Regions from separate parts of the Pseudoalteromonas sp. AWH4_217 genome, predicted to be linked through region 2. Evidence: predicted binding sites of a transcription regulator. Region 2 holds the regulator's gene; each other region holds the start of a gene.

Region 1 (5,973 bases), on a different contig from region 2:
GGTAGCTTAGTCGGAAAGGTAGGTAGAAACTCTGGACTGTTAATGGCTGGACTACCTCCGGTGGCAATCAGCAGATTCGCAGCATTGGTCAGATGGAACATCTCCTCCATAACGACCGAGCGGATCACTGTATAGGCACATTGGTTGGTGCCTTCCTCAATGGAATACAAGGCGGTGAGGTAGACTGGTAATGTTGAGAACTCCAGTTCAATGGCCAGTTGCAGGTCATGGTGCAGCTGTTCAAGTGTTTCTATCGGACGTTTTTGCAGTTTGTGGTACATGGCAGGTCCCTCATTCATACTGGTCGAGTGCGTTTAACACGTTGTCAGCAGCCCAGAAGGTCAGTGCTGCCATGGTTAAAGTCGGATTACTGGTCGCAATGGTGGGCATATTGCCGCAGCCAACCAGATAGAGGTTGGGATGATCCCAGCTGCGTTGCTCACGGTTTACCACTGAGGTTTTAGGATCATCGCCCATCAGGTGCGTGCCGACCAGGTGTCCGGCGCCATTGTAGACATAGCCTTTGCCCTGATACTGCACATAGCCGGGATCGTTGGCTTTGTATTTGGTAAAAGGCTCTACACCGAGGCGTTGGAAAATAGCATCTGACACTTCCTTAGCCTGTGCCATACCGGCACGGGTATAGTTGGTGACTTTGTAATGGATCACCGGTCGATAGTTGCCCAGCTGGTCCCGGTATTGATCGTCTATGGTGACGCGATTCTCGGGGTCGGGGAGTTGCTCTACCAAAAAGCCAAAGCGGAACATGCGCGGGTACTCTTCGGCGATTTTGTGACGCAGTGCCGGACCAAACAAGTTTTGCTCATCGATAAGCTCTGGCACAGTCGCGATAGGTGCGCCTTCTGGCCAGCTCCAGCCCCAGTTGCCTATCTCAATACGAAAAGCGGCTTGCTCTGCGCGAAATGCCCCGCCGCGCAGTGAGGGGATCCCTGAGGTGGAACCCGGACCGCGAAATGCGCCGATTTTGCAGGGCATCAGGCCCCAGGTCAGCATAGTTGGGTGGTCCATCAGGTTACGACCGACCTGATCGCTGGAATTCGCCACATTAGAAGCCAGCATTAGCTTGGCGTTTTCGACGGCGTGGGCCGCCAGCACCACGACTTTGCCTTTGACCGCTTTATCATCATAAGCCGCAGATTTAGTAGAGTGGTAGCGTTTGTAGTGGACCTTAGAGATGTGCTGCGTTTTGTGATCCACCTCCAGATTGTAAGCGACCGCCTGGGTTTCTATGGTTACATTACCGGTGTTTTTAGCTTGCTCCAGCGTTTTTAAAGCTGAGTACTTGGCCTGAATAGGACAGATAGGCACACAGTTAGAATTACCCGCACAGCGCTGACCCAGATCCGGGTTTCCTACTGCCCCCACAGGGCGATAATCACCCCGCGGCATGCCGTTACGCCCCTGAGGGGTTGCAACCACATCAATGGGGTAGGGCTGGTTGTCAATTTCAACTTGCATGCCCTGAAGCCCTTTGGCCAGATACTGATCCAAAAAGCTCTGCGGAATTTGCTCCATCGGATAATCGTAATTTTCTTCAAACGGTAGCTGTACGCTGGGGTTATCAATCTGCTGATAGGTCTGCACATCGGCATTGGCCGAGACCCCAATATGTTGTTCCGCGATTTCGTACCAGGGTTGCAAATCCTGATAGCTGATGGGCCAGTCCCGGCCACGGCCAAAGCGCGTTTTGAGCTCAAAGTCTTCGGGTAGCATGCGCAGGCAGGTGCCCAGCCAGTGCAAGGTGGTGCCGCCTTCACTGCGGGTGTAGGTACTGGCAAACGGATCCGGGCCATACTGAACAAAATAGCCGTGATCACTGACGGGCTTATCCAGCGGTGGCTTTTGAATATCGGTGACCAAAGGTTGCGGGGCATTGGGGTTGTTGGGATACGGGGCGTTGGGGATCTTGGCCATGGCAGTGAAGAAACGCGTCATATAAGACTCATAGCCTTTCTCTTTACCCTGGTCGAAGAAACGTCCGTCGGTGCCGGTGCCTGCTTCCAGGATCAGCACTTTCTTGCCTTGCTCACCCAGCTGTTTAGCCATAATGGCGCCTGCAATGCCGGCCCCGACGATGACCACGTCGTATTCTGTATGATGATGTGTCATGCTGCTTTCCTAATCCAGGTTAAGTGGTTTCGCTGATTGGCCGGGAAAGGCCCAGGTGCCATACCCAGGCTGCTTCGCACCCATGGGGTGACTGCCCAGGGCATTCCACACCAGGCCCTGGATATAGGCATTGCTTGAGATCACGTAGTCTTCAACGGGCTTTTTGTCGGCGCTGAAATCATCCACCCCATACAGGGCATTCCAGTCGGCAGGCAGCTGATACCAGATAGAGAGGTACCACATCTTGATGATGTTTCTGGCAACCGGGCCCAGTTTGGCGCAGTTCCAGATGCGGTCGTAAAATTGTGCCTGATTAGATTCACACTCGAGTGAGCCAACCTCCTCTGCTCGGTGATAGAGTTCCTGTATAACGTCCTGACGAACCCACTGACTGAGTGTCTTACAATAAGTGGGACCCACGCCCGTGCCCTGTAACTCGACCAGATCGTAGCCAGTCAGAGTGGCACTGAGACGATAAAAATCGGTCAGTCTGTACATAAGTTTGCCCCTGATTAAGTGATAAGAGAAATGTATGAGCGGCACACATCAGAGGAAGGAAAACGGCGCAGCAAACGGCGGTCAGCTTGCTGTGTAAGTAGCGGCTTAGGTCACGACAGATACAATGGCACAGGCCATGGTAATTGGTATGACAGAGTGGTTTGCACATCTTTTGCCCCTTCCTTGCCAGTAGACAGATACTGCGGCGTCCTATGCTGACAGTCGATGGCCCCGAACGGCCAGAATGCACCGCAGCCATAAAGCAACGGCACATCTTTAACAGGTAAAAGCCTGCTCTGAGTTGCGATTGACGGATCGCATGCTGGCAGGCTGATACCGACTATGTGTTACATCTGTTCAGGTATAGTTGCTGAGGGGGCGTCTTGCAATTACATGTTATTACACTGCGCTAAGTTGATCAGGCAAAACATTGCTGTTTGATCAACTCAGTCAGGATCTGCTGGCTGGGTTTTATTTTTTCCATCGCGAGATACTCATCTGGTTGATGTGCCTGCGCAATGGAGCCGGGTCCCATTACGATCGTCTCGCAACCAAGCTGCTGTAAAAAGGGGGCTTCTGTACAATAATTCACGGCCACAGCCTGCTGACCTGAAATTTTTTCAGCCAGTTTAACTAAGGAGCAATCTCTTGTGCCATGAAAGGCGGGAATGGGGTCGTGCAAGTCAATCACTGACACGCTGTCGGGATAACGCGCATTGATCGGAGCAACGGCCTGCAGTAACAAGGCCTGGAGCTCTGCGATGCTGAGTCCGGGCAGGGGGCGAAGGTCAATATGCAGCTCGCAGCAGCCACAAATTCGGTTGGCATTGTCGCCTCCGTGAATATGACCTAAATTCAAGGTCGGGTAAGGAATTGCAAAATCCTCAAGTGAATATTTATTCTTTAAATCTTCTTTTAACTGTAACAGATTGGTCATCACCTGCTGCATTATCTCGATGGCATTTAAGCCACGATCCGGATCGGAGCTGTGCCCCGAACGACCCGTTACCCGAATCGCCGAAGACATATGTCCCTTGTGGGTATAAACCGGCACCATATCGGTGGGTTCACCTATGATACAGCGCTCTGGCTTGAGGTTGCTGTGGCGTGCAACCTCCTGTGCACCTGCCATAGTGATCTCCTCATCTGCGGTGGCCAGGATCATGATCGGGGCGCTTTGTGGTATGTCTTGAAGATCTTCCAACGCTTTCAATACAAAGGCAAAAAAACCTTTCATATCAATGCTTCCTAAGCCATAAAATCGATTGTCCTGCTCGCTGAGGGTGAAGGGGTCAAAGTTCCAGCGGCTGTCATCAAAGGGTACGGTGTCTGTGTGTCCGGCGAGCATCAGGCCACCGGTTTGGACTGCCTGGCCCGGCGGACATTTTCTGGCGAGTAAATTGAATTTGCCTGGCGCACTGTGTAGCTCTGAGATTTCAGTACTGAAACCCAGTTGCTCACACCACTGGGCAAGCAGTTCAATGACCGCCCTGTTGCTTTGGTTGAGCGTCTGATCGAGGGCACTGATAGAGGGCCGGGCAATCAGCTCGCGGTACATAGTTTTAAAGTCGGGTAATGACATTGCAGTATCCTAAAAATATTTATTCAAACCTGTTGCATAAAAATCTATATGTATGTAAGGTGAATATCAATTCATTTTTTCAGCATAAATATAGAGGGTGCAACAATGCGACGATAACATCATCAATAGCAGATATATGGGTTTTGTGTTTACTAATTTATAAGAGTTATCGATGTTTAACGTAGCAATTGTTGGCGCCAGCGGATATAGCGGCGCAGAGCTGGCCAGTTTGGTGGCCTGCCACCCGGGTTTGAAACTGAGTGGCTGTTATGTGTCAGCAAATAGTCTGGATAAAGGGAAATATCTGAGTGAGCTATATCCTGAACACACAGGTTTACTTGATGTCTCCCTGCTCCCTTTGACGGATGAGACGTTTGCAGACATAGCCGACAGCGATGTCGACTATGTCTGCCTTTGTACTGACCATAAAGTCAGCGTCGAGTTGGCTCAAACCTTTCTAAAAATGGGCAAAAAAGTCTTCGATTTGTCGGGGGCTTACCGGCTCAAAAGCAGCACCGATTATGAACAATACTATGGCTTCAGCCACCCTTACTCACAATGGCTGGACAAAGCGCGTTACGGTCTGGTGGAGTGGTATGGCGAATCACTGAGCGAAGCTCAGCTGGTGGCGGTGCCCGGCTGTTATCCAACCGCTGCGCTGAACGCACTTAAACCGCTTAAGCAGGCTGACTTACTTAGTGACAGCACCATTATCATCAATGCCGTATCGGGTGTGACCGGCGCGGGTCGCAAAGCCAGCCTCACTACCCATTTTTGTGAGGTATCTTTGGCGCCTTATGGCCTGTTTAATCATCGGCATACTCCGGAGATTGAGCGTTACCTTGATCACCCCGTGTTGTTTACACCGCATTTGGGGAATTTCCCACGGGGTATTCTGGAAACCATTTATGTCTCACTCAAGCCGGGCGTTTCAGAGCATCAGGTTGCACAAGCCTATCAGGTGCTGGCAGACGAGCCGCTGATCCGCCTCAAAGGTGCAAACATGCCTTCAATCAAAGGGGTGGCAAACCGTGCATTTGTCGATATTGGCTGGCAGCAGCAGGGGCAGCAACTGATTGTCACAGTGGCCATAGATAATCTATTGAAAGGCGCGGCAGGACAGGCACTGCAGTGTATGAATCTGGCCAGTCAGTATCCGCATGAACAAGGGTTGATGGGGTAACTTATGACAGATAAAAAAATCTGGGTGATTAAACTGGGTGGCGCAGTACTTAACTCAGAACACGCCGCCCATGACTTATTCAAAGCACTTCATTTATTAGCGCAACAAGACAGCAGGCTAGACTTTGTGGTGGTCCACGGTGGTGGTGCTTTGGTAGACAGCTGGTTGAGTGATGCCGGGTTTGCCACTGCCAAGCATCAGGGATTACGGATCAGCCCCAAAGAGCAAATGCCGTATATTGTTGGTGCGCTTGCCGGGTGTGCAAACAAGCAGTTAATGGCCCAGGCAATCACGGCGGGTTTAAATCCCGTTGGGATCAGCTTATATGAAGCGGGCCTGATGACTTCGCAAAAGCTTAAGGCGTTGGGGCAAGTTGGTACCTGTGAGCCGCATCATGACAGCTTGGTCCCCGAGCTGCTGGCAACCGGCAGAGTGCCGTTGGTGAGTTCAATTGGCATAGGCGCAGATGGTGCGCTGTTTAATGTTAACGCGGATGAAGCGGCGGCTGCGCTGGCACATCAGCTGGGCGGCGAACTGATCTTTATGACCGATGTAGATGCGGTACTGGACGGGGCTGGCC
Region 2 (5,973 bases):
TCCTATCGTCAACCTTTCCTGATCCAGCCGATTCTGGATGATTTTACTAAGCAGACTGGTATTAAAACTAATGTGGTGTTTGCGAAAAAAGGCCTGATTGAGCGAGTCAAACGGGAAGGAAAACATGGTCGTGCCGATCTTGTACTGACGTCGAACTTCAGTGCGATGATCCAGCTTGAGGAGCTTGGGTTGACTAACCCGATAGAAAGCGAAACGGTTGACAAAAATATTCCAGCTAGCTTTCGGGATCCGGATGGCCACTGGGTTGCACTGACCAAGCGTGTACGTAATGTTTATTCCTCAAAAGACAGATCAGGCAAGCTAACCAGCCTGAGCTATGAGGAGCTTGCAGACCCTAAATACAAAGGCAAAATTTGTACGCGTTCAGGTAAGCACCCCTATAACCTGGGGCTGGTAGCGTCCATGATTGCACACCATGGTGAGGCTGAAACCAAAACCTGGCTGCTGGGGGTGAAAGCGAATCTGGCACGTAAGCCACAGGGTAATGACCGTGCGCAAGTTAAAGCCGTAAAAGAAGGCCTGTGTGACCTGGCACTGGGTAACAGCTACTATTTTGGTAAAATGCTGGAAGACAGCAAGCAAAAAGCCTGGGCTGATGCGGTTTATATTAATTTCCCAAATCAGACCGACCGTGGCTCGCATCTGAATGTTTCGGGTGTGGTAATGACCAAGTACTCGAAAAACAAAGAAAATGCCTTGAAACTGATCGAGTTTATGACCGACAATAAAGCCCAGAACATGTACGCCTCGATGAATATGGAATATCCGGTTAAACCGGGCGTCGAATTGTCGAAACTAGTGGCATCCTGGGGCACCTTTAAGGAAGACAGCTTACCTTTGTCCGAGATCAGTAAATACCGTCCGATGGCGCTTAAGCTCATCGATGAGGTAAAATTTGACCTGTAAATGCAATTAAAACAAAGTCTGTCCTCGTGGCAGTGCGTGGCGTGGTTGATAGGCATAGCCCTGTCAATCCCGCTGGCATTTCTGATTTTCGAAGCACTGCAAGGTGAATCGGAAGTATTCAGCCATTTATGGCAAAGCGTGTTATGGGATTATACCCGTAACACCATAGTGCTGATCGCTGGTGTAGTGACGCTCAGCTCACTCATTGCCCTGCCGCTGGGGTGGTTAACAGCCTACTGTCAGTTTCCCGGTAAGCGGATATTTGAGTGGGCATTGATGTTACCCCTGGCACTTCCTGCTTACATCATCGCATACGTTTATACTGATTTACTCGATTACGCCGGGCCGGTGCAGATCTGGTTGCGACAGCAATTTGGCTGGCAGGGGCCGGATGATTACTGGTTTTTTGACCTGCGTACTTTGCCGGGCGCCATAGTTATGATAGCCCTGGTGCTTTATCCCTATCTGTATTTGATTTTCAAAACCGCTTTGAGAGAGCAGTCTTTCAAGCTGGTGCAGGCCAGTCAACTGATGGGCATGAGTCCGGCGCAGAGTTTCTTCAAAGTGAGCTTACCTTTATCCCGTGGTGCAATTGTCGCGGCATTGGCGCTGATCAGCATGGAAACTATGGCCGACTTTGCCACCGTGCATTACTTTGCGGTAAGCACCCTGACAACAGCTGTGTACGACACCTGGCTGGGATATTATTCGCTGACTGCCGCAGCCAAGATCTCGGGTATCATGCTGTTGTTTTTGTTTGTCGCGCTGTTACTTGAGCGTATGAGTCGTAAAGCACAAGTGGTACATGAACGACAGTCCGGGGTGAACGACACCTATCTTTACGATTTGACGGGTTATCAGGGGTGGCTGGCCTGGGGGTTTTGTATGCTGATCCTCGGTGTCGCGTTTTTTGTGCCGGTTGGCATACTCCTCAATTACGCGTGGCATTATTTTGATCAGGCCTGGAATGTGGAGTTTTTTACTTACGCGCTGCAGAGTCTGAAGATCAGTTTATACGTGAGTGTTATCGCAATGATGATCAGTTTATTGGTGGTGTATTATCAGCGTATTGAACCGGGCAAACTCTCCCCGTTACCAGGCCGGTTTGCCAGTACCGGATATGCATTACCAGGGACAGTTCTGGCAATTGCGGTGCTATTACCGCTCACTTTAATGGACACCAAACTAAATGAATGGTTTGATGGCTCAGGCTTTGAACCCGGCCTGTTACTGAGTGGTACTTTGTTCGCTATGGTTTTTGCCTATGTCGTGCGGTTTTATGCGATTGCCCACGGTGCCGTGGAATCGAGTTTCGTCCGTATTAGTCCGAGTATTGATATGGCCAGCTTATCTCTTGGGAAAGGGCGCTTTCAGACCCTGACCCGGGTTCATATGCCTTTACTTAAACGCGGACTGCTGACCGCTGGCTTATTGGTGTTTATTGAATGTATGAAAGAACTGCCAGCGGCACTGCTGTTAAGACCATTTAATTTTGAAACCCTGGCCACCCATGTTTATCAGTATGTCAGCGATGAGCAACTTGAACTGGCCTCTATCTCTGCCTTGTTTATCGTCCTGGTTGGACTGATCCCGTTATACTGGGTTAATCGCTCAATGGAACAACACAACTAATGCCAAGCTTAGAAATTCAATCGTTACACTACCATTATGATGGTCACCCAGTGATCCAGCAGCTTGATTTAACGGTGGCTGAGAATGAAATAGTTTGCCTGCTCGGTGCCAGTGGCTGTGGTAAAACGACAACCTTAAAGGCAATTGCCGGGTTATTGCATCCCCAGCAAGGTGAGATCCGTATCAATGGCAAAAGTGTCAGCGGCGAGCGACATTTTGTGGCGCCTCAGCACCGCAACATCGGTATGATGTTTCAGGATTATGCACTGTTTCCGCACCTGACCGTTGAGCAGAATATCGCCTTTGGTCTCAATAAACTGAGCAAGTCCGAAAAGCACAGTCGTGTGGCACAAATGTTGGAACTGGTGCATCTGGAAGGCTATGCGAAACGCTTCCCCCACGAGTTATCTGGTGGCCAGCAGCAGCGGGTCGCCATTGCCAGAGCCCTTGCATACCATCCCAACTTGTTGTTGCTGGACGAGCCGTTTTCAAACATCGATGCGCAGGTGCGCTTTCAACTGATCAAAGATATTCGCGATATTATTAAAGATCAGCAGGTATCGGCGATTTTTGTCAGTCACTCCAAAGATGAGGCCTTTGCTTTTGCCGATCGGCTCGCCATTATGCATCAGGGGCAAATTGCCCAACTAGGCACACCCAAAGAGCTCTTCCAGCATCCAAGCAGTCGCCAGGTGGCTGAATTTTTGGGACAGGGTGCCTACGTGACGGCACAGCGTCACAACGGTGCTCAGGTTGAAACGGCATTTGGATCTGTGGAGTCCCTGATTGATATTCAGAGCTCGGTACAGGAAGGACAAATATATCTCAGACCCAGTCATATAGAACTGTTTAATGCAGAGCAGGGTCAGGTTGAAGTGACGCAACATCGCTTTGTCGGGACTGAGTATTTGTATGCCATTGAGCTGGAAGGTCAGAAGTTAGAAGTAGCGATGCCATCAGATAAACCACTGGATCTCTCTCAGCCTGTGAGTTTGAAAATTAAGCCCCATGCGATAAACTTCTTTTCTTAAGGCATAACAATTCGTTACATTACCTAATAGCAAATTAGGGTAGGGCGATGACCGGGCGTGCGTGGTGATGCCCAAAAGAGACGGGTACAACCGCACCATCCAGGTTTAGTATGGCGCGTTGATTTGATGATAGGAAGGGGTGATGGCGCAAGCACAATCAGGGGTATGTGCCGAGGCAAATCTGCATGGTTTGCACTTATTTTTTAACGTACTGGATGGCCAGGACGAAGTTGTGCGCTCGGCGCTCAGTCAGGCTGGCAGGTTGCAGGATGAACTCAGTGATCGTTTTTCTGAGGCCATGCTGAGCAGTTTTGTGGCCATTGGCGCACAATACTGGCCCCACATTTATCCCGAGTTTATACCTCCTCAGCTAAAGAGCTTTCCCCTGATTAAAAGCAGTGAGCACTTGTGCCACAGCCAGCCGTTTGATCTGCTCTATGTGATCCGCTCAGACAGAGAAGACGTTAATCACTTGTTTGCGCAAAGTGTACTGCACATGCTGGCGGGCAGTGTTGAGCTGGTTGCTCAGGTACGCGCATTTCGATTTCTCGATGGCCGTGATTTCAATGGCTTTGTCTATGGCGCTGATATCCCCCATGGGCGCTTCAAACGCCAGGTTGCGCTGGTGAGCAACCCGGACGGCCTGGATGATCAGGGGAGTTATATTCACGTACAGCGTACTCAGTTTGATTTGGCTCGCTGGCAGGCATTGCCCTTGTCTGATCAGGAGCAACTGATGGGCCGTACTCGACTGGATAATGAGTTGATTGAAGATGCTCCCCCCTACAATCATGCCCGGCTCAACGAGATAAAGGACAGCGAAGGGAAGCCTTTGTTACTTAATCAAAGTATGCCGTATGGGGATGTTTATGAACAAGGCAGCCTGTGGCTTAGTTGCGCAGCGAAAGGCAATGCGTTTGAGCAATTACTGCATAGCCGGTTTGGGTTGTGTGGAGACGGTGATTACGACCCTCTGCTGGACTACTCTCAGGGTGACATGGGCGCTGCGTTTTTTGCGCCATCGCTAAATTTTCTAAAGCAAATGGCGCAGTAGTCACCGCTATCAGACATTATCAAACAGGGTCTTCACTCGCTCCAGAGTCTCATCAATCTCAGAGACCTTGGCGGGGGCAATAAAAATGGTATCGTCGCCTGCGATGGTACCAAGCACCCCGTCTGCAGAACCTAAAGAGTCCAGAAGTCGGGCAATGAGCTGTGCTGCTCCCGGGCTGGTACGAATAATAATCATCATTTCATTGTGTACTATGTCAATCACCAGCTGACGCAGCGGGCTTTTGGCTGTGGGCACACCCATTTCTGCCGGTAAACAATACACCATTTCCTGTTTAGCATTGCGGGTCCGGACAGCACCGAACTTGCTCAGCATACGAGAGACTTTGCTCTGGCTTATATTATCGAACCCCTGTTCTTTTAGGGCATCGACTATTTCACCTTGAGAACCAAAATTTTCTTCTTTTAACAGGGCCTTAAAGGCTTTGACGAGGGCTTCTTGTTTTTCCTGCGGCTGCATATTCAGTACTTCTTTGTGACTCAATTGCTAGGATTCTACACAAAACCACTCTGTTACCCAAATTTATGCACAAGAAGATTCTTCAAGCGGGCAGGATTTCCTATATATGAAACTGACATTGGGGCGTAAACCATTAGTAGCAGTATTTGTCGCGAACTTTACAACTATAGTCGAAAAAAAGACGAAAATTGCGCGGATAAATTTGTTTTTGGCGGCGCTTTTCATTATCTTTACAGCACATTTAATTCCACCTTCAAATTATGGAGAATTCCAATGAAAGTTGCTGTATTAGGTGCCGCTGGCGGTATCGGTCAAGCATTGTCTCTTTTGCTTAAAAACGGTTTGCCTGCTGGTTCTGAGCTTGCGCTATACGACGTAGCGCCAGTAGTACCTGGCGTAGCGGTTGATCTGTCTCACATCCCTACAGCGGTAAAAGTCGCTGGTTTTGGTAAAGATGACCTGGATGCAGCGCTGGTTGACGCAGACATCGTTCTGATCCCTGCGGGTATGCCACGTAAGCCGGGCATGGACCGTGCTGATCTGTTCAATGTGAATGCAGGCATCATCAAAACTTTGTCTGAAGGCATTGTTAAGAACTGTCCTAAAGCCCTGGTTGGTGTGATCACTAACCCAGTTAACGGCACAGTGCCAATCGTTGCTGAAGTGTTCAAAAAAGCAGGCACTTACGATCCGGCTCGTGTATTCGGTGTGACTACACTGGATGTTATCCGTGCAGAGACTTTCATCGCTGAGCTGAAAGGCCTGAACGTAAGCGATGTGAAAGTGCCAGTGATTGGTGGTCACTCAGGTACTACTATTCTGCCTCTGCTTTCACAGGTTGAAGGTGCTGAG
Region 3 (5,973 bases), on a different contig from region 2:
GTTCCATCCAGCACCTCGAGTAAGTCCGTACGCCCGATTAAATCGGTCAACTTGTTTATGCCCAGCGACGCCATGATCTCGCGAGCTTCCTGAGCAATAAAGCGGAAGTAGTTCATCGCCATTTCTGGCAGGCCATGGTAGTGCTTCTGGCGCAGTGTCTCATCCTGAGTAGCGACGCCGGTCGCACAGTTATTCAGGTGACAAATACGCAGATATTTACATCCCAGTGCAACCATAGGCCCTGTTCCGAATCCAAAGCTTTCGGCGCCCAAGATTGCCGCCTTAATAATGTCCAGGCCAGTCTTGAGACCACCGTCAGTTTGCAGTCGGATTCGGTGACGCAGGCCATTTTCTACCAATGCCTGCTGCGTCTCAGCCAGGCCAAGCTCCCAAGGGCTGCCAGCATACTTGACCGAAGTGAGCGGGCTTGCCCCCGTTCCACCATCGTAACCGGCGATCGTAATCAAGTCCGCATAGGCTTTCGCAACCCCTGTTGCAATCGTGCCTACACCAGGTTCCGACACCAGCTTGACGGAAATCATTGCCTTGGGGTTGACCTGCTTAAGATCAAAGATCAATTGCGCCAGGTCCTCAATCGAATAGATATCGTGGTGTGGCGGTGGCGAAATCAAAGTAACACCAGGCACAGAATATCTCAGTTTTGCGATGTATGGTGTCACCTTTTCACCCGGCAACTGACCACCTTCACCTGGCTTGGCGCCTTGCGCAACTTTTATCTGGATCACATCCGCACTTTGCAAATAATGGGGAGTTACACCAAATCGGCCGGAGGCAACCTGCTTGATACGTGAATTTTTCTCGGTACCAAAACGTAACTTATCTTCGCCCCCTTCACCGGAATTAGAGCAGCCTCCCAACCGGTTCATAGCAATCGCCAGTGCTTCATGCGCTTCCGGTGATAAAGCACCAATACTCATCGCTGCAGAGTCGAAACGCTTGTATAATTCAGTAGCAGGCTCTACGTCATCAATATTAATGGCTGTGCAATCCGTTTTCAGCGCCAGCAGGTCTCGTAGATTAGTTACCGGCCGATTGTTCACCAGACTGGCATACTTTTGATAATCCTCGTAGTTTCCTGAACGCACAGCAACCTGCAAAGACTGAACTACGTCCGGGTTATAAGCGTGATACTCACCACCATGAACAAATTTCAGTAAACCACCGTGAGAGAGCAGCTTACGCTTACTGTACGCCAGTTTATGCAACTGTTTACCGTCTGCTTCAAACTCAGCAAAACCAGCTCCCTGGATACGACTACTGACGCCGTTGAAGCACAGTTCAACAATTTCATCAGACAAGCCCACCGCTTCAAACAACATCGAACAGCGATAAGAGGCAATGGTACTGATCCCCATTTTGGACATGATCTTGTACAAGCCTTTATTAATCGCATTGCGATATGCCAACGTTACTTCGCGATAAGTTTTTTCAATCACTTTGCTGTCACACAGCGCAACCAAAGTCTCGTAAGCCAGATAAGGGTATATCGCTGTTGCGCCGAATCCGAGTAACACTGCAAATTGATGCGGATCACGTGCACTGCCCGTTTCAACAATAATGTTAGAGTCACAGCGTAGATTCGTATTCACCAACCTATGTTGTACGGCCCCTACTGCCATTGCTGAAGGTATGGGCATAGTATCCTGAGTGATATCACGATCACTTAACAACAACATCACACATCCGGATGCAGCTTTATGCTGAGCTTCATCACAGACCCGCTCAATGGCGCTTTTCAGGCTTTCTGCCTGTGGATTGTAATTCAAAGATATGCGGCACACACTATAGTGATCATCATCCGCCGCCAACAGTTGTTGAATGTCAGAGAAGGTCAGGACTGGTGAATCAAATTGCAGACGTTTGGCGTGGCCAGTTGTCTCGTTAAACACGTTCTGCTCACGACCGATGCAGGTTGCAAGCGACATCACGTGATTCTCGCGCAAGGGATCGATAGGCGGGTTGGTTACCTGAGCAAATTTTTGCCTGAAGTAGTCGTACAGCGAACGTATTCCTTCAGAGAGCACTGCAAAAGGCGTGTCGTCTCCCATAGAGCCGGTGGCTTCCTGACCATTTTGGCCCATCACACGGATCACCTGATCGACCTCTTCGTTGCTGTAGGCAAACAGCTTTTGATAGACGAGTAATGTCTCATCATCAAAATCACGCTGACCCGCATCCGCTTCGTTAAGCGCTTCAAATGGCGTCAACCGTTTAACGTTTTGTTCCAGCCAGGTTTTGTATGGATGTCTGGCTTTCAGATCTTCATCAATTTCGTCAGACTGCCAAATCTTACCATGCAGTGTATCCACCACCAGCAACTCACCCGGTCCAACACGCCCTTTCTCAACCACTTCATCGGGCTCGTAATCCCATATGCCCACTTCAGAAGCCAAAGTGATGAACCCGTCCTGCGTAATGACGTAACGCGCCGGACGCAGACCATTTCTGTCGAGGTTGCAGGCCGCAAAGCGACCATCAGACATAACGATGCCCGCAGGTCCATCCCAGGGTTCCATGTGCATCGAGTTAAAATCGTAAAATGCTCTGAGCTCATCATCCATTGCACGGTTTTTCTGCCAGGCAGGTGGCACCAGCATACGCATAGCGCGAAAGATATCCATACCACCAGCAAGAAACAGCTCCAGCATGTTATCCAGACTGGATGAATCTGAACCGCTTTCGTTTACAAATGGTGCCGCATTTTGTAAGTCAGGCAACAGAGGCGAGGCAAACTTATATGCACGCGCTTTGGCCCACTGCCGGTTTCCGGTAATAGTGTTTATCTCACCATTGTGTGCCAGGTAGCGAAAAGGTTGAGCCAGTGGCCAACGCGGTTGCGTGTTCGTCGAAAAACGCTGGTGAAACACACAAATAGCACTGGTCATTCGGATGTCAGCCAGATCAAGATAAAAATTAGGCAGATCCGCTGGCATCATCAGACCTTTATAGATGGTTACCAGACCCGACAAACTCGCAATATAAAAGTCTGGATCTGACTCCAGCTGCTTCTCAATACGACGACGTGCGATATAAAGTCGGCGTTCCAGGTCTTTTGGACGCCATCCTTCCGGCGCAGACACGAAGACCTGTTCAAACAGGGGCAATTGCTCCGTTGCGATAGGACCAAGCATGCCTGGGTCGGTAGGGACAGTTCGCCAGCCCACCAATGTCAGGGTTTCTTTTTCTAGCTCGTTGTTGATGATGTCACGGGCTTGTTTGGCAAGCGATGGATCTTGGCTAAGGAACACCATACCAACCGCATAATTTTTGCCAAGATGCCACTCGTTTTCAGCCGCTACAGCTCTGAAGAAGCTGTCTGGCTTTTGTAATAATAAACCACACCCATCCCCAGTCTTCCCATCCGCTGCGATGCCCCCGCGGTGCTGCATTCTGTCCAGACCGGTAATTGCCGTGCGGATCAGCTTGTGGCTGGCCTGACCTTGTGTGTGCGCGATCAAACCAAAACCACAGTTTTCTTTTTCTAATGCCGAGTCATATAACATGGACTCCTCCCCTTGCTACAACTGCCAGCCGGTAATTTCAGACGAATTACTGGCAGATAATCAAAGCTAGCCCTGATTAGTATTCGAGTCAATACAATAAAGAATAGTTATTCACATACATGAATATTTCTCATAAAAAAGGTACTTAAAAAACGCCCTGGTAATTTACAAATATTTCAACACACGTAGAGAAACACAAAATGACACCGGTATCAAACCAAAAAAGTGATAAATAACACCTGTAAAAAGGGAAGTTTACGTTAACGTAATACCCAACATAACACTGAATAAATATTCATTATTTCGAGTGTGAATTTGGCAACCCCTTAATCTATGCAGGGTTAATGCTTGACGCATGCGTAAACTTGGTGTTGCAAAAGCTAGAATAGGCCGTGAAATTAGCGAAAAGATCTCAATGATTAGAAGCTGTGTTCGCAGGTATAAGCAGACATGAATGAAAAACAATGGCACATAAAAAAAGGCATGCAACTAACGCTGACATGCCCCAAAACGACTGCAAACAGAATTACTCTGTTTTTTCAGCGTCGTCTTCTTTATATTTTGCAGCCGTTTCTGCGATCAGCGGTTGCAACTCACCTTTTTGGAACATTTCAATGATGATGTCGCATCCACCAATCAACTCACCTTCAACCCAAAGCTGCGGAAATGTTGGCCAGTTGGCATAATGAGGCAGCTCAGCACGAATGTCTGGGTTAAGCAGAATATCGACGTAAGCAAATTGCTCGCCACACGCCATCAGCGCTTGAGATGCCTGCGAAGAGAAACCGCAGTTAGGTAACTTGGGCGATCCCTTCATATATAGGATGATCGGATTTTCTGCGATTTGCTGTTTAATCTTTTCAATGGTTTCCATTATTTACCTCAAAATGACGATAGCATAGCTCAGCATATCATCCACTTTGCCAGTCAACCTCTTCTTTTGTCAGTTAGCCCGTACAAAATGAATGCAATCTAAGCCATTCATTCTACAAGTCTTGGCTATTGCCATTGCTGTTTGCCAAAACTTGAGTAAAATACTCAGGAATTATAGTATCACTATATGCCGTCAAATCGTATAGAAATGTAAGCTAAGATAGAGATTGCTTCTATTTGCTTTGGCAATTTAACAACGAAATGGAGATTAACATGGCTTTTGAACTACCGTCACTTCCGTATGCAATCAACGCGCTTGAACCGCATATTTCTCAGGAAACGCTTGAGTTCCACCACGGTAAACACCACAACACGTACGTTGTAAAACTGAACGGCCTTATCCAGGGCACAGACCTTGAGAACAAATCTTTAGAAGAAATCGTATGTAACTCTGAAGGCGGCGTATTCAACAACGCAGCGCAGATCTGGAACCACACTTTCTACTGGCACAGCCTGGCACCAAATGGTGGTGGCGAGCCAACTGGTAAAGTTGCTGACCTGATCAATGCGAAATGGGGCTCATTCGCTGCATTTCAGGAAGCATTCAACGATAAAGCAGTTAACAACTTCGGCTCAAGCTGGACTTGGTTAGTGCAGCTTGCTGACGGTTCTTTGGACATCGTCAACACCTCAAATGCGGCAACGCCACTGACAGAAGAAGGCGTAACGCCAATCATTACTGTAGATCTGTGGGAACACGCTTACTACATCGATTACCGCAATGTGCGTCCAGACTACCTGAAAGGCTTCTGGGCACTGGTTAACTGGGATTTCGCAAACGAGAACCTTGCTTAATTTCAGACTGTGTAAAAAGGCGCTTTTCAGAGCGCCTTTTTTAGCGCCTTTCTCTCTTCGACTCCCTCCTGTGGCATATATTTCAGCCGTTTGTTCGTTTCTTTACAGTTATAAATCGCCATACAACGATCCACTTAGTCAGTGTCGGCAAACCATGCATTTTGTTGTATTGCCTGTGTGAGCAAACTAGCGCTTATATCAGACTAAATAGCAATTAAAAACTACATTCAGAGTGCACGAATTAGCTTAGAGAAGGCGACTTTGTGCTCCTAATTTGACCATTTGTTTGAAAAACTCGATTAAATGCACTGTAAAGATCAATTGATGAGAAAATTTCACACCTGTACAGTAAGTTTGGTGAACATTAAATTACTGGAATTTTTGGGCAAATTTTAAATATCCCGACTAAACTTTAGATAGCCTTGCATTAAGAGACCGCATCATCAACAGGTTATTGGAGTTCATTATGAGTATATTTGAGCATTACCAGTCCAGATACGAAGCGTCCCAAGAAGAAGAGTTCACCATAGCGGAATATTTGGAAATATGTAAAGAAGACAAAGCAGCTTACGCCAGTGCACCGGAGCGTTTGCTTATGGCAATTGGTGAACCAGAAATGGTCGATACTTCTACGGATGCTCGGCTTAGTCGCCTGTTTTCAAACCGAGTCATTGCTCGCTACCCTGCATTTCATGAATTTTACGGTATGGAAGACGCCATT
Region 4 (5,973 bases), on a different contig from region 2:
CACTAAGCCGGTCGAGCTCAATGTACTCGAGGCAACACTGGACACCTGGCAACAATCAACAGGTGCAGCACAAAAACAACCTCACACAGAACAAACAGAGGTGAGTGGATCCAAAGCTGCGACCACTGAACCGGTAAGTGCACCTCTTCAGCAAGCACAGGAACCACAGGTTCCAGAGAAAAAGCAGGAATCACAGCCGCAAAATACAGAGTCGGAGACTGTCGATCAGCAGCGCGTTGACCCAGTAGATGAGAGCACAGTGGCGGAGGAGCCTGACGACAGTGCAGAACCAGCTCAATCAGCGCCAGAGGAGCCGATTGACTTAGCGCAGCTGGATAAGTATGTCAACCATGACGCCAATAAACGATTGCGGTTTTTCCGGATGTATCTCGAGCAAAGTAGTGAACTGGCCAGAGATATCAATGGTGCCGTCATTTCTATGAGTCAGGAAGAAATAGTCGAAGCCTGTCATCAGCTCAAATCCATATCAAAAACCATTGGTGCACACCGTGTTGCTGATATGGCCACTCAGTTCGAGCATCGTTGTAAAAATGAAGAGCTGACCAGTGATGAGCTGATCCACTTGCGTGACGCACTTGAAACAGAGTACCAGCAAGCAACGGAATTTATTCAGCGTTACTTGCAATCACAAGTCGATTAATCATACTAAGTGCACTCAGCAGCTTGCTACTGAGTGCACACCATTAGCCCTGCACCATCCCGTATATCAGACGAATCACGATAGAAATCATCACCAGAGGTAAAATATACTTCCCGTATTTCTGCATTTTATCGAGCCCAACTCGACTTTGGTACTTTTCGAGTAAAGGGATCAGGATCAGCAAGGCGACTATCAAGCTTGCCAGAATTATCAGAACATTCAAAACTACGCGCTCCTTTTATTAATGGTGTTACCATGCCATAGCAGTGGCCAGTTTGCCAAGTGTCGGGCGGTGTCTAATTTGAAGGTCCAGAGCACGGAAGAAAAAAGCGCGAAGCATAACTTCGCGCAACAGGTTGGAGAGTGTTAACCGACAAGTGCAAGCAAAATGCCTGCGGCAACGGCACTTCCAAGTACGCCTGCCACATTGGGACCCATTGCATGCATTAATAAAAAGTTGTGTGGATTGCTTTCCAGACCAACCTTATTTACAACCCGGGCAGCCATAGGTACTGCGGATACGCCAGCAGCCCCAACAAGCGGATTAATCGGGCTGTCACCGGCAAAGCGATTCATCATCTTCGCCATATAGACGCCAGAGGCTGTACCTATGCTAAAGGCCACCGCACCCAGTACCAGGATCCCTATGGTCTCTACGGTCAGAAACTGATCTGCGGCCAATTTAGAGCCCACTGCTAATCCAAGGAAAATAGTTGTAATATTAATGATTTCGTTCTGGGCAGAATTGCTCAGACGATCAACCACCCCAGACTCTTTCATCAGGTTACCCAGGCAAAACATGCCAACCAGTGGGGTTGCAGCAGGCAGGAATAACAGTGTCAGTGCCAGAACGCCCAGAGGAAACAGGATCTTCTCCTGCTTTGAGACAGCCCTCAACTGTGGCATCGTAATATTGCGCTCCTCTTCTGTGGTCAACAGACGCATAATGGGTGGCTGAATAATCGGCACCAGCGCCATATAAGAATAAGCAGCAACCGCAATGGCCCCTAACAATTCCGGAGATAAGCGCGATGCAAGGAAAATTGCAGTCGGGCCATCAGCCCCTCCGATAATGGCAATCGCGGAAGCATCTTGCAGGGTAAACTCGAAGCCAGGTACATAGTTCAGTAAGATGGCCCCAAATAAAGTCGCAAAAATACCAAACTGAGCAGCCGCCCCCAACAGCAACATCCTCGGGTTGGCAATTAAGGCACTAAAATCCGTCAATGCGCCGACGCCCATAAAGATCAGTAACGGAAACACACCACTGTCTATACCTATATAGTAAACGTAGTAGAGCAGCCCACCAGGATCTGCCAGACCCGCGACGGGTATATTGGTCAGAATGGCACCAAAGCCAATTGGCACCAGCAATAAAGGCTCAAATCCTTTTGCAATTGCCAGATATAGTAGCCCACAGCCGACCGCAATCATTGCCAACGCTGGTAAAGTCAGGTTGGCCAGCCCAGTCGCTGACCACAGATTAAATAGTCCGTCCATCAAACATCTCCTAGGCCAGCTCTACAATGGCATCGCCAGCCGACACTGAGTCACCTTCGTTAACCAGGATATCGGCAATCTTACCGCTGTGGGTCGCCCGCACTTCGGTCTCCATCTTCATCGCCTCCATAATCAATACCAGATCGCCCTGCTCTACTACATCCCCTCGTCGAGCATGCAATTTAAAAATATTACCCGCCAAAGGTGCGTTTAGCGTTTCACCACTGCTGACCGATGCCGATTGTGGCATTAGCTCACTGTCCTTCACCGCGACTTCCTGTAATTCCCCACCAGGTGCTACCAACACGTTATACACTTTGCCATCCACCTGGACGCTATAACGCTCCTGCGCTGATTTCGAGCGTGTCGGTTTAGGTGCCGCAGAGTCACTCTGTACCAGCTCAGGTTTAGGCTCGAATGCCTCTGGATTATTTCGGTTTTGTAGAAATTTCAGGCCAATTTGCGGAAACAAGGCATAAGTAAGCACATCATCAACCACGGCTTCACTAAGACTCAACTGCAGACTGCTCGCCTTCTCCAGTAAGTCAGATTCAAGCTGTGCCAGCTCTGGCTCGATTAGGTCTGCCGGGCGGCAGGTGATCGCTTCTGCTCCATCGAGTACACGCTGCTGCAAAGCTTGGTCGACCGGTGCGGGTGTTTTCCCGTATTCGCCTTTGAGGACACCCGCGGTTTCTTTGGTGATGGTTTTGTAGCGCTCTCCTGTCAGGACATTCAGTACCGCCTGAGTTCCGACGATTTGAGAGGTCGGTGTCACCAACGGCAAAAAGCCCAAATCTTGACGTACAGATGGGATTTCCTTGAGCACCTCATCAAGACGGTCTCCAGCTCCTTGCTCTTTGAGCTGATTTTCCATATTGGTCAGCATACCTCCCGGAACTTGCGCCGATAAAATACGCCCATCAACCCCTTTTAGACTGCCCTCAAAAGCTGCGTACTTTTTACGGACATCACGGAAGTAAGCGGCAATTTCTTCAAGTTGCAATAAGTCCAGTCCGGTATCCCGTTCAGTGCCCTCAACGATCGACACCAAAGTCTCTGTGGCACTGTGACCATAAGTCATACTCATGGACGAGATGGCGGTATCCAGCATATCGATGCCTGCATCCACCGCTTTTTGGTACGTTGCGGTACTCAGGCCCGTAGTAGCATGACATTGCATGGCGATTGGAACAGACACCGTGTTTTTCAGTTCACGGATCAACACTTCGGCATCATAAGGTTTTAGTAAACCTGCCATGTCTTTAATACAGATTGAATGGCACCCCATTTGCTCCAACTGCTTCGCCTGCGCCAGCCACATATCCAGGGTATGTACCGGGCTGACCGTATATGAGATGGTACCCTGCGCATGTGCCCCCACTTTAATGGCTGCACGTATAGCGGTTTCCAGGTTGCGTACATCGTTCATAGCATCGAAAATTCGGAATACATCGACACCATTGTGGTGAGCACGCTCAACAAACTTTTCAACGACATCGTCAGCATAATGCCGATATCCCAACAAGTTCTGGCCACGCAACAACATCTGTTGCTTAGTGTTGGGCATAGCCTCTTTTAGAGCGCGGATCCGATACCAGGGATCTTCACCCAAATACCGTATACAGGCATCAAAAGTGGCTCCTCCCCAGGATTCGACTGACCAGTAACCAATCTGATCCAGTTTCTCAGCAATTGGCAGCATATCTTCCAGTCGCATACGAGTGGCTAATAGCGATTGATGTGCATCGCGCAGTACCAGTTCTGTAAGTTTGAGCTGTGACATAAAGGACCCCTTGATTATTTTTCTGATTGGAAGTGCTGATTGCGGTATTGTGAAATCGCAGCGCTGATAGCTGCCAGATGCTCACCGGGTACCTGTTCTTCACTCGTCGGCTTTGATTTAGTTCTCCGCGAACTTGGTGGTGTCTGTTCTGCCGGAGCAGCAAACCTGGATAACCCTTTCACTGCGATGATCAAAATAGACAAAAATACGAACACCCCGACCATGCCGGTCAGCATTAAGTTGGCGGCCTGAGCCAGTAAGGCTGTAATGTCCATCTCTGCTCTCCCCTTGTTGTTAACATTTTTTACGTGACATCATGCAGATACAATAGATAGCCACAATTTATAGATATTTATGCAATCATCATAGCAAAACAGGTCGCTTTGTAAACTCACGTGTAAATTGGTATTACCAATTGAAATAAACACATAAATTCAACCTGTTACAATATTCCAAATGAATATTTAATGAAAACAGCCAAATAAATATGAAAAATAGTCAAGATACCTGACAAAAATAGAGAGGTGGCATAAAAAATATTCACTGAGGCAGCGACCCAGAACGGAAACATACAATTGGTATGACCAAGAAAGGCATTTCTTTAGACTGTTAACAATTACCAAGCGAGGTAATCCGCAGTTTACGTAAAGTCGCTCACGCAGGCGAATTAGAGGTATAATGGGAGGATGAGATAACTGGAGTTGTGTTTGTGTTTCACTGCGAATTTACACTGGATAAAAATTACTTTCGTGAATGTTTCGATCAATCATTGCCTTACAGCAACGTAAGCAAGCCCAAGTACGCGCTGGTCGCGTTCTTGTTCATTCTTGGTTGCGTTTCAATTTATGGCCTCAACAACGCATACTTAGGTAACTTTTTGATTTTGCTAGCCGTTTTAGAGTGCATTGCACACTATTATCGACGCCCCTGGTGGGTAGCAAGGCAAATGGTTACCCGTGCCAGTGGCAGTAAAATAACACTGGAAATTGATGAGCAGGGGATCACAGCAACCAACCCTTATAAGTCATATCAGATACGTTGGGCGGATGTGAATGAGATCGCGGAAACGGAATTAGGTGTGGTTCTAGTACGAGCAGGTACAAATCAATACATCTCAAAAAAAGCCCTGTCCAGCGACGCACTAAACTTTATTCTGAGCAAAAAAAATAGCCACGAATGAGTGGCTACTTTCTCGAATTCTACCGGGCATGGACGCCGGGAATGGCCGTGTCTTACATATTACCCGTTGTTGGGTTAGACTTTTCAGCCTGAATACGCATGTAGATCTCTTCACGGTGTACAGAAACATCTTTAGGGGCGTTAACGCCAATACGAACTTGATTTCCTTTAACACCTAATACGGTTACAGTTACTTCATCACCTATCATTAGAGTTTCGCCTACACGGCGAGTTAGAATTAGCATTCTCTTGCTCCTGTTATTCCAAAATTTAAAAGATTCCGCGTCTTGTTCATTTTAATGAAAAGTTTCCGTAAAAGTAAGCAAAATTATTGCTTAATCGTCACTTTCCAGCTTAAAAGCGTCATGCAGAGCACGTACTGCTAACTCAAGATATCGCTCATCGATTAATACTGAAATCTTTATTTCTGAGGTTGCAACTAACAAGGGTGAAATATTCTCTGCCGCCAGCGCAGAAAAGAATGTTCCGACATTCGCTGAATGCGATTTTAACCCCACCCCTACCGCTGATATTTTTGCAACCGCTGAGTTACTGACGATTTCAACTGCCCCAAACGTATGCTGATGCGTCTTGAGCACATCCAGCGCCTGCAGATGATCATTGCTATGCACAGTTAAAGCATAGTCTATTTTGCCAGTCTGTTGATTCATTTGACTGATCATGTCTACTTCTATGGCATATTCACCAAAGAGTGACAAGATTGCAGCCAAGGTTGCAGGGCTCTCAGGTACCTGTCTGACTATCAGTAGACACTCATCTTTCTGATGGGCAATCCCTGATACCACCTTATTATTCATGGGGTTGTCCTCGTAGTTTATCAAGGTCCCGG

What was found. The regulator ArgR, encoded in region 2, controls arginine synthesis, uptake and breakdown. The targets are predictions, from matches to a motif close to ANTGAATANNTATTCANT.
Region 1: argC (N-acetyl-gamma-glutamyl-phosphate reductase) is a predicted target of ArgR. The motif match lies at 4,269-4,286, and genes of this name have one in related genera.
Region 3: gltB (glutamate synthase large subunit) is a predicted target of ArgR. The motif match lies at 3,807-3,824, and genes of this name have one in related genera.
Region 4: ACXAH1_RS23765 (OadG family protein) is a predicted target of ArgR. The motif match lies at 4,288-4,305, and genes of this name have one in related genera.

What each region holds. Positions count from the first base shown of each region.
Region 1 is NZ_JBSWYM010000002.1:127,280-133,252, forward strand. Features, by position in the region: gene ACXAH1_RS02310 (ferritin-like domain-containing protein) at 1-281, opposite strand, end outside; gene ACXAH1_RS02315 (GMC family oxidoreductase) at 292-2,130, opposite strand; gene ACXAH1_RS02320 (hypothetical protein) at 2,140-2,628, opposite strand; gene argE (acetylornithine deacetylase) at 3,047-4,210, opposite strand; gene argC (N-acetyl-gamma-glutamyl-phosphate reductase) at 4,383-5,393, shown strand; gene argB (acetylglutamate kinase) at 5,397-5,973, shown strand, end outside.
Region 2 is NZ_JBSWYM010000015.1:27,811-33,783, forward strand. Features, by position in the region: gene ACXAH1_RS17700 (Fe(3+) ABC transporter substrate-binding protein) at 1-927, shown strand, start outside; gene ACXAH1_RS17705 (ABC transporter permease) at 928-2,559, shown strand; gene ACXAH1_RS17710 (ABC transporter ATP-binding protein) at 2,559-3,590, shown strand; gene ACXAH1_RS17715 (Dyp-type peroxidase) at 3,733-4,644, shown strand; gene argR (transcriptional regulator ArgR) at 4,654-5,121, opposite strand; gene mdh (malate dehydrogenase) at 5,395-5,973, shown strand, end outside.
Region 3 is NZ_JBSWYM010000005.1:312,610-318,582, reverse strand. Features, by position in the region: gene gltB (glutamate synthase large subunit) at 1-3,524, opposite strand, end outside; gene ACXAH1_RS08275 (Grx4 family monothiol glutaredoxin) at 4,051-4,398, opposite strand; gene ACXAH1_RS08270 (Fe-Mn family superoxide dismutase) at 4,671-5,252, shown strand; gene ACXAH1_RS08265 (PrkA family serine protein kinase) at 5,719-5,973, shown strand, end outside.
Region 4 is NZ_JBSWYM010000035.1:15,818-21,790, reverse strand. Features, by position in the region: gene ACXAH1_RS23785 (hybrid sensor histidine kinase/response regulator) at 1-661, shown strand, start outside; gene ACXAH1_RS23780 (hypothetical protein) at 705-884, opposite strand; gene ACXAH1_RS23775 (sodium ion-translocating decarboxylase subunit beta) at 1,028-2,161, opposite strand; gene oadA (sodium-extruding oxaloacetate decarboxylase subunit alpha) at 2,172-3,944, opposite strand; gene ACXAH1_RS23765 (OadG family protein) at 3,959-4,219, opposite strand; gene ACXAH1_RS23760 (YcxB family protein) at 4,648-5,124, shown strand; gene csrA (carbon storage regulator CsrA) at 5,177-5,368, opposite strand; gene ACXAH1_RS23750 (aspartate kinase) at 5,459-5,973, opposite strand, start outside.